DNA from 3 places in the Streptosporangium sp. NPDC050148 genome. Region 2 is predicted to be linked to each of the others. Evidence: predicted binding sites of a transcription regulator. Region 2 holds the regulator's gene; each other region holds the start of a gene.
What was found. Region 2 encodes LexA, which represses DNA repair genes until DNA is damaged. Its sites were predicted from a motif close to TCGAACANNTGTTCGA; they were not measured.
Positions count from the first base shown of each region.

Region 1: ACZ6RT_RS17845 (DUF6504 family protein) is a predicted target of LexA. The motif match lies at 1,181-1,196, and genes of this name have one in related genera.
Region 3: ruvC (crossover junction endodeoxyribonuclease RuvC) is a predicted target of LexA. The motif match lies at 1,686-1,701, and genes of this name have one in related genera.

Region 1 is NZ_JBVJIA010000014.1:81,550-84,818, forward strand. Features, by position in the region: gene ACZ6RT_RS17840 (serine/threonine-protein kinase) at 1-886, opposite strand, end outside; gene ACZ6RT_RS17845 (DUF6504 family protein) at 1,255-1,533, shown strand; gene ACZ6RT_RS17850 (DUF4328 domain-containing protein) at 1,562-2,470, opposite strand; gene ACZ6RT_RS17855 (response regulator transcription factor) at 2,609-3,259, opposite strand.
Region 2 is NZ_JBVJIA010000001.1:118,831-122,099, reverse strand. Features, by position in the region: gene ACZ6RT_RS00540 (hypothetical protein) at 302-481, opposite strand; gene lexA (transcriptional repressor LexA) at 1,587-2,297, shown strand; gene leuS (leucine--tRNA ligase) at 2,630-3,269, opposite strand, start outside.
Region 3 is NZ_JBVJIA010000028.1:49,005-52,273, reverse strand. Features, by position in the region: gene ACZ6RT_RS27775 (cation:proton antiporter) at 1-307, shown strand, start outside; gene ACZ6RT_RS27770 (GNAT family N-acetyltransferase) at 378-1,604, shown strand; gene ruvC (crossover junction endodeoxyribonuclease RuvC) at 1,734-2,330, shown strand; gene ruvA (Holliday junction branch migration protein RuvA) at 2,327-2,947, shown strand; gene ruvB (Holliday junction branch migration DNA helicase RuvB) at 2,982-3,269, shown strand, end outside.

The DNA of each region.
Region 1 (3,269 bases), on a different contig from region 2:
CCGTCCAGGGGCCGCCCTCCCGCGCCGGTGCCGGCCCCTGCCAGGAGGCGCGTACCGAGTGGGCCGCCTGCTCGGGCGCTGCGGAGCGGCCGACCAGGTGGTCCAGCAGCTGCTGGGAGGTGGGCCTGCGCCGGGGGTCCTTGGCCAGGGCGTGGCCGACGATCCCGCGCAGCGCGGGTTCCATGTCCTCCAGGGAGGGCTCGGTGTTGAGCACCTGGTACAGCACCGCGGGCAGCGCCTCGCCGCCGAACGGCGCCCGGCCGCTGGCGGCGAAGGCCATCAGGCAGCCCCACGAGAACACGTCGCAGGCGGCCGAGACCGGTTCGCCGCGCAGCACCTCGGGCGCCATGTAGCGGGGGGTGCCGAGGATCTCGCCGGTCCCGGTCATCCCGCTGAGCGTGTCCAGCGCGCGGGCGATACCGAAGTCGATCACGCGGGGACCGACGGGGGAGAGCAGCACGTTGGAGGGCTTGAGGTCGCGGTGCACCACCCCGGCGCCGTGGATGGCGGTCAGCGCGGTCGCCACCCCGACGGCCAGCGCGTCCAGGCTGGAGCCGCGGAGCGGCCCGCCGGAGTCGACGGCCTCCTCCAGGTTCGGGCCGGCGACGTACTCGGTGACCACGTAGAGCTGGTCGCCGTCGAGCGCCGCCTCGATGACCGCGGCCGTGCAGAACCTGCGGACCCGCTGCGCCGCGTCGGCCTCGCGGCGGAAACGCATCCGGAACCGCTCGTGCTGGCTGTACTCGGGGTTGATGACCTTGATGGCGACCTGCTGCCCGTCGGGGGACGCGCCGAGGTAGACCGTGCCCATCCCGCCCCGCCCCAGCCTGCTGAGCACGCGGTATCGGCCGATCTGCAGGGGTTCGTCGGGACTGAGGTTGTTCACCCTTGTACCTAACCGCATACGCCGTCACATGAGGGGATCAGCCTACCGATCCGTTGTCGCGCGTCGGCGGTCGCAACAGCGGCAGCCGCACTTTTTCCCGGCCGTCCGCCGCCGGTGCGTCCCGTGTGGCGGGGGAGCCCGTGGTCGTACGCCGGTCCGGGGCCGGAGAGCCGGTGATGCCGGAGTGCGCCGTCCATGCCGATCGGCCCGGCGTACGGCGTGACCTCCGGAGTCCGCGCCCCGGCGGGCACCGGCCCTCTCGTGAGCGGCCCGGTGACTTGCGTCCGGCGGCGTGAGAACGTATGTTCGATACTCCAGGCCCGCCTTCCCCCGGGTGCTCGTCCGAAAGCCGCGGGGAGAAGACCGTTGTGAGCAGACTCTACGGCGACCCTGTCGAGGTGTGGACCCGCGAGGGAAGGCCCGTCCAGTTCGTCTGGCGCGACCGTCTCTACACCGTCCACCGGGTCCTCGACCACTGGGTGGTCGCACGCGAGTGGTGGAAGATCTCCGAGACCGATCCGGGAGAGCGCCGGTTCTGGCGGGCCGAGGCCGCCACGGGCGGCCGGGCCGGTACCTACGAGCTCCGCTTCGACACCGCGGGCGCCGACTGGCTGCTGGTCCGGGCATGGGACGACGCCCCGCCCTGATCGCCCTGTCCCGATCTCCCGCCGGGGTTCACTGCCCGGCGGGGTGGACCTCCTGGGCGCGTTCCCGCCGGACGGGCTCCTGTGCGGTCTGCGGCACCTGCTCCGGGGCCGGTCGCCCGGCCCGTCGCGGCCCCTCCTCGCGGGTGTCCGCCTCCCGGGAGCCGGTCGGGGGGACGGGCGGGGAGGCCGACGGGGCGGTGGACGCGGAGACGGGAGGGGAGTCCTGCGGGTCCGGGGACGCGGATGCGGTCGTGGCGAGGGGCGCGGACGTCTCCGCCGGAGGCCGGGAGAGGCGGCGTCCGGCCGGTTCCCGGTGACGGTGCCCGGCGCCCGCGGCCTGGACGGCGCTGATCTGCCGGACGGTCGCCCCGCAGAGCAGGGAGGCGACCACGACCGCGGTCAGTTCGAGCATCCCGAAGCCGGTCAGGCTCCCGCCCCCGTGGGAGGCGCCGGGCCAGAGCCGTACCAGCACCAGGGTGAGCGCGACCAGCCAGCTCAGCCACCACGCGGACAGCAGCGCCACCCAGCGCTCGCGGCGGTCCAGCGGCGGCCGGGAGGCCCACCAAAGCCGGTCGACCAGCAGCGCGGGAGCGAACAGGTTGACCACCGGCACGAGCCAGCTCGCCAGGACCGGGAAGATCGCGGGCAGGTCGGCGTACCGGCGGGCGCGGACCAGCCAGTTCAGGTACGCCACCGCGCACGCGATCGCGGCCCCGGCGAAGAGCATGATCAGAATCGCGAAGACGGTGACCGCTCCGAAGACCGCCTCCGCGCCCGGGGACCGGGGGTCGCCACCGAGCCTGGAGATCTCCACGACCAGGCGCCTGCCGCGGGCGCGCTCGAACACCACCAGGGCGGTGGCCGCGAGCACCAGCGCGGTGAGCGCGAGGTAGACGGCCGAGGTTGCCCTTTTCTGTAGAGATGGGATAGAGCGCATGTATATCTCCCCCCGCCATGCGCCGAGGACCTGCCTCTTTCCTATCCCGTAGGCTCTTCCGCTAATCGGACCCGTCCGGCCCGTCCGTCCCGCGTTGCCCCTCCGGCCCCGTTTCCCGCCTGTTTCCCGCGGCTCCGCTCAGCTCACGACGCCGGACTCCCAGGCCCACGCCGCGGTCTCCACCCGGTTCCTCGCGCCCAGCTTCGCCTGGATGCTCCCCAGATGGGTCTTGACGGTGGAGAGCGAGACGAAGAGCTCGGCGGCGACCTCCTGGTTGGTCCGCCCCCTGGCCACCAGCCGGACCACGTCCAGCTCGCGCTCGGTGAGCGGCTCGGCCGGGGGCCGGCTCGCCCCGGACCGCGGATGGGCCAGGTGCGCGAGCAGGCGTACGGTGACCGACGGCGAGACCAGCGCGTCACCGGCCGCGGCGGCCCGGATCGCCTCGATGAGCAGCGTCGGCCCGCTGTCCTTGAGCAGGAAGCCGGTCGCGCCGGCCCGCAGCGCGCCGTAGACGTACTCGTCCAGGTCGAAGGTGGTGACGATGACCACCTTCATCGGGTCCGTCACCCCCGGCCCCGCCAGGATGCGGGTGGCCTCCAGGCCGTCCAGCTTGGGCATCCGGATGTCCAGCAGGCACACGTCGGGCCGCAGCCTGCGCGCCAGCTCGACGGCCTCGGCGCCGTTGGCGGCCGTCGCCAGGACCTCCATGTCCTGCTGGGCGTCCAGGATCATCTGGAACCCTGTCCGCACGAGCTCCTGGTCGTCAGCGATGAGCACCCGAATCGTCACCTGATGGATT
Region 2 (3,269 bases):
TGTCGTGCCTCACCCGTTCCGCCCACCGCGTCCCGCCCCCGGGCCGGCCGCCTCCCCCGCGCCCTGCCCGCACGTCAACCGCTTCGCCCACCGTCCCGCCCGCTTCACCCGTGCCCCGCTCGCGTCCCGGGCGCGGGTCCCGGGCGCGGGTCCCGGGCGCGCGGTGAGATCGCGCGCCCGGAGACGCCCCCCTTACGGCAGCAGGCTCCGGAGAAGGTCGAGTCCGGTGCCGGACCGGAACGCCGGGCCGCGGGGCCCGCCGGGGTCTGTGATGCGGCCGACCAACGGGACGGCCCTTCCGCTACGCCGGCGCCTCCACGACCCTCCACGGCGTGTCGCCCTTCCAGGGCGTGTCGCCGACGTGCGCCGTGACCGGGGACGGGCCCCGCCCTCCGGCCGGCTCGCCCGCCGAGATCGTGTCGATGCGCCCGCCGATCCAGAGCACTCCCAGGGTGAACAGCACCAGCGTCACCGCCGCCACGATCCTCCCACGCCGGGTGAGCCGGAGAGGCCGCCTGACCGCCTCGGGCCGGGACGCGACCGGCCGGAGAGCACCGGCCCCGGAGGCGCCGGAGCGGGACGTGCCGGAGCGGGGCACACCTGACCGGGGCGCGCTGGAGCGGGACGTACCGGAGCGCTTTCCAGGGCGAGAGCGGCCGGGGCGGGACGGGACGACCTCGGGCGCGGCCGGCCCACCGGAGCGGGCGACGCCCGAGCGGGAGGCACCGGGCCCGGGAACACCGGTCCGTGAGGCATCGTTCCGCGAGGCATCGGCCCGGGAGGTGCCGGTCCGAGCGGAGGAGCCGGACCGGGTGGCGCCGGACCTGGCGGCTCCGCGCCGGGTCTCGGCGCGCCCACCCCGGCCACGTCCGGACTCGCCGGAGCGGGCGGCCCCACGGCCGGATCCGGGCGGTGCGGGCCGGGAGCCGGAAAGGGGGGCCCCGGAGCGGAACAGCGCGGGAACCGCCTCCGCGGCACCACCGGAATCACCCGGTCCCCCCGGACCCGCCGGACCGGCCGGCGCTCCCCCGCGCCGCGCCGTCCGCGCACGATCGGGCCCTCCGGCCGCTCCGGAGCCACGCGCTCCGGGGCCACGCCCGGACCCGCGCGCCGGGTCGGCCTCCCGCCCCGGCCCCGGCTCCCAGGCCGGGCCCGTCCGTCTGGCCGGGCCCGCCTCTCGCCCCGGGCCCGCCTGTCGTGCCGGATCCGCCTCTCGCCCCGGACCCTGCTCCCGCACCGGCCCCGGCTCCGGTCTCGGCGGCGGCACGAGCCGCAGACGCGGTGCGCCAGAGGCCCCAGAGGCCCCTGAGGACCGGTATGCCGCCCGGGATCGGGACGCGGACGTGGATCGCGGTGTCGTCGTGGTCGGTTTCATGGTGGCCCCCATCCCCTCGACCTGGCCGAACACATGTCGAAGAAAGATCGGCGAATCGAACACGATGTCGATCGAACTCCCGTACGATGTTGTACACCACGGCGTGGCCGATATCGAGGACATTCGAACAATTGTTTGAATATGATCTTGGGCCGAGATATGGTCGCTGTGTGCGACGTGTTCAATACAGATCGGGAGGCGAGGAGTTCGTATGAGCCAGCACGACCAGAACGGTTCGGCCGTCAGCGACCTGGCGGTGCGAAGGCGTGACTCCCTTGGCCTCACCCCCAGGCAGCGGAAGATCCTTGAGGTGATCCGGGACTCGGTGCAGCAGCGCGGCTACCCGCCGTCCATGCGCGAGATCGGTGAGGCCGTGCAGCTCACCAGCACCTCCAGCGTGTCGCACCAGTTGACGGCATTGCAGCGCAAGGGCTACCTGCGCCGTGACCCGCACCGGCCCCGCGCCCTCGAGGTGCGCCTTCCCGGCGAGCCGGTGCTCTGGGTGGATCCCGACTCCGACCAGGACGAGGCACCGGTCAGCCGGCCGACCGCCGCCTACGTGCCGCTGGTCGGGCGCATCGCCGCCGGTGGCCCGATCCTCGCCGAGGAGAGCATCGAGGACGTCTTCGCGCTGCCCAAGCAGCTCGTCGGCGAGGGCACGCTCTTCCTCCTCCAGGTGACCGGTGACTCGATGATCGAGGCGGCCATCGCCAACGGCGACTGGGTGGTCGTGCGCCAGCAGCCCGTGGCCGACAACGGCGACGTGGTCGCGGCGATGATCGACGGTGAGGCCACCGTGAAGACCTTCAAGCGCAGGGACGGCCATGTCTGGCTGGTCCCGCACAACCCCAACTACGACCCGATCCCCGGTGACGAGGCCACCGTCCTGGGCAAGGTCGTGGCGGTCCTCCGCAAGCTCTGAGGCACACGAGCTCCGGGGCACACGGCTCTAGGGCATCGGGACACGACGCGTCGCACGAAGCGGTACACGCCGATGGGCGGCACCCCTCGAAGGGGGTGCCGCCCATCGGCGTTCTCAACGGTTCTCACCGGCCCCTCGGACTCCCGGGTCCGGTCAGGGTTCGGGTCCTTGAGCCAGGGTCAGGGTTCGAGTCCTTGAGCCAAGGTCAGGGTCCCCGAGTCAGGGTCAGAACCAGGGCCGGAGGGCCGGGGCCCTGGGTTCCCGGCCCCTCCCCGCCCCGGTTCCCCGGTCACGGCCGGTCCGGACGCCCCGCGAGAGGCCGGGGTCACCGCTCAGGGGACGATGTTGACCAGCTTGGGCGCGCGGACGATGACCTTGCGCGGCTCGCCGGACAGGAAGGCCCGGACCTTCTCCGACCCCAGGGCCAGCGCCTCCAGGTCGATCTCGGAGATCTCCGGTGAGACCTCCAGCCTGTCGCGCACCTTGCCCGCGACCTGGACGACACAGGTGACGGACTCCTGGACCAGCAGCGCCGGGTCCGCCACCGGCCAGCCCGCCAGGGCGACCGAACCGGTGTGGCCCAGCCGCTCCCAGCCCTCCTCGGCCGCGTACGGCGCGACCAGCGACAGCATGACCGCCAGTGCCTCCGCGGCCTCCCTGACCGCGGGGTCTGCGGCGCCGGGCCCGGAGTCGATGGCCTTGCGCGCCGCGCTGGTCAGCTCCATCATCCGGGCCACCGCGACGTTGAAGCGGTAGGACTCGACCAGCTTCGTGACCTCGTCCACGGTGTGGTGGACGATCCTGCGCAGGCTCACGTCTCCGGCGGTGACGTCGACGCCGGGGGCCGAGGCCGCGCCCGCCTCGGCCATGACGCGGAACGCGCGGGCCAGGAACTTCTGCGACGCCGCCGCGGAGACGTCGGCCCAGTCGATGTCGTCCTCGGGCGGTCCGGCGAACAGCACGGTCAGCCGT
Region 3 (3,269 bases), on a different contig from region 2:
CCTGGTGATCCGGCCGCTGACCGGATGGCTGGCCGAACTGGGCGGACGGGCCGGCCCGCGCGAGCGCATCGCGACCGCGTTCTTCGGCATCCGCGGCATCGGCTCGCTGTTCTACCTCGCCTACGCCCTCGGCCAGGCCGACTTCGGCGTACCGGCCGCGGAGCTGTGGGCGGTGGTCGCCTTCACGGTGCTGGCCTCCCTGGTCGTGCACGGCATCTCGGCCACGCCGGTGATGACCCGCCTGGACCGGCTCCGCGAGCGGGTCGGCCGCGCCCGGGACGCCGACCCCGCCACCCAGCACCTCTGAGGGCGGCGGGACCGGGGGCCGCGAAAAAGGGTTGGCCCGGCGGGGAGGCAGCCGACTATCTTGTCCGCTCGTGGAGATACGCCCCCTGACCGCCGACGACCTCGACGCGGTGCTCGACAACCGCAGGCGCGCCTTCGGGATCATCCCGTCCGGTGACCTGGAGGACTGGCGGGCACAGGTCGTCCCGGTCCTGGAGGCCGGCAGGTATCTCGGCGTCGCCGACGGCCCCCGGCTGATCGCCACCAGCAGGATCAACGACTTCACCCAGTGGTGGCACGGCAGGCCGATCTCCATGGGCGGCGTCGCCTCGGTGACGGTCGCCCCGGAGGACCGCGGGCGCGGCGTCGGCCGGATGCTCCTGCGGGCCACCGTGGACCGCTGCGCCGAGCTGGGGCACCCGGTCTCGGCGCTCTATCCGGCCGCGACCCGCGTCTACCGCTCGCTCGGCTGGGAACACGCCGGAGCCCTGCACCGGGCCACCTTCCCGGCCGAGGCGCTGCGCGCGATCGGGCCCGCCGAGCGGTCCCCGGTCCGCCGGATGGGGCCCGGCGACGCCGCCGAGGTGATCGAGATCATGGGGCGGGTGCACGCCGGCGCCCGCGCCTCCGGCCCGATCTGCTGGGACGAGCCGACCTGGCGCCTGTGGCTGGAGGAGGAGGACGACTTCCTCTACCTGGCCGACGACGGGTTCGTGATCTACCGCTGGGACGGCGACGACATCGAGGTCGACGCCCTGCTGGCCGGCTCCGAGGCCACCGCCCGCACCCTGTGGTCGCTGGTCGGCTCCTCGTCCTCGATCGCCACGTCGGTCCGCGCCATCGTCGCCCCCGACGACCCGGTCTTCTGGCTGATCGGTGAACGCAAGAAGGACGAGGTCACCCAGACCCGCTGGATGTTCCGGGTGGTCGACCTGCCCGCCGCCGTCGCCGGCCGGGGCTTCCCCGACGGCGTCACCCTCGACACCGTCGTCCGGGTCGAGGATCCCCACCGCCCCGCCAACTCCGGCGCCTGGCGGCTCTCGGTCCGCGGTGGCGCCGGCGAGGCCCGTCCCGCCGAGGCCCCGCCCGGCTCCGTGCCGGTCCTCACCGCCGGGGGCTTCTCCGCGCTGTTCGCGGGCGTCCCGGCGGCCACCCTGCACCGCTCGGGGGCGCTCACCGTCCCCTCCGGCACCGCATCCCCGGACGCCACCGGTGTCACGGGCGCCCCGGGTGCCGCGGGTGCCGCGGATGTCGCAGGTGTCCTCGGGGTCCTGGAGACGGCCTTCCGCGCCACCCCGTACATGCTCGACTCCTTCTGACCCCGGCTGACCCCGGCTGACACCGGCCGCCGGGCCCGCGAGAGCCGTGCGCGCCGTGCCCGCACGCGGTAGAGTCTGCCACCGAACAGGTGTTCGGCGAGCGGAGGCGTGTCGGTGCGGGTGCCCGAGCTGCGGGTGATGGGGGTCGATCCCGGGCTGACCCGATGCGGGCTCGGCGCGGTCGAGGGGCGGCCCGGGGCGCCGCTGAACCTGGTCAGGGTCGGGGTGGTCCGTACCCCCGCCGACGACGAGATCGGCGCCCGGCTGGTGGCGATCGAGGCCGGCATCGAGCAGTGGCTCGACGAGGTCGAGCCCGACGCGGTGGCCGTGGAGCGGGTCTTCGCCCAGCACAACCTCAGGACCGTGATGGGCACCGCGCAGGCCTCCGCGGTGGCGATCCTGTGCGCCTCCCGCCGGGGGCTGCCGGTGGCGCTGCACACGCCGTCCGAGGTCAAGGCCGCGATCACCGGCAGCGGCACGGCCGACAAGCAGCAGGTCGGCACGATGGTCACCCGCCTGCTCCGGCTGGACGCCATGCCCAAGCCCGCCGACGCCGCGGACGCGCTCGCCCTGGCCATCTGCCACGTCTGGCGGGGCGGCGCTCAGAACAGGCTGGCCGAGGCCGCGGCCAAGGCCAGGGCGGCGAGCGGCCCGAAGACGACCGCCGCGGCCTACTTCCGCGGCCGGGGCGGGACGGCCAGATACTCGAGAGGAACCAGCACGTGATCGCCTCGGTTCGGGGACAGGTGACCGCGATCGCGCCCGACGGGGCGATCGTCGAGGTCGGCGGTGTCGGCGTCCGGGTGCACTGCACGCCGACGACGCTGGCGACGCTCAGGCAGGGCGAGGAGGTGCGGCTGGCCACCTCGCTGGTGGTCCGCGAGGAGTCGCTGACGCTCTTCGGCTTCGCCACCGACGACGAGCGCGGCATCTTCGAGATGCTCCAGGCGGCCAGCGGGGTCGGCCCCAAGGTCGCGCTGGCGATGCTGGCGGTGCACACCCCCAACGCGCTCCGGATGGCCGTGGCCGCCGCCGACGTCAAGGCGCTGACCAGGGTCCCCGGGGTGGGCCCCAAGGGCGCCCAGCGGATCATCGTCGACCTCAAGGACAAGCTCGGCACCCCAGAGGAGGCCGTCACCGCCGCGCTCAACGGCGACGCCCCGGTGCCCGTCTGGCGCGACCAGGTCCACTCCGGCCTGGTCGGGCTCGGCTACTCGGCCCGCGACGCCGACGAGGCCGTCGCCGCGGTCGCGCCCCAGGCCGACACGGCGCTGGCCGAGGGCCGCACCCCGCCGGTGGCGGCCCTGCTCAAGGCCGCCCTGCGGGTGCTGAGCGTGCGATGACGGACCTGTGGCCGGCGAGGGAAGGCGGACGGGCGTGAGCGAGCGGGACCTGGTGTCGCCGGACGCCGAGGACGACGAGCAGAACATCGAGGCGGCGCTGCGGCCCAAGCGGCTGGACGAGTTCATCGGCCAGGCGCGGGTGCGCGAGCAGCTCTCGCTGGTGCTGCAGAGCGCGCTGCGGCGCAACCGGCCGCCGGACCACGTGCTGATGAGCGGCGGCCCGGGACTCGGCAAGACGACCCTCTCCATGATCATCGCGACCGAGCTCTCGGTGCCGCTCCGGATCACCTCCGGGCCCGCACTGGAACGGGCCGGTGACCTC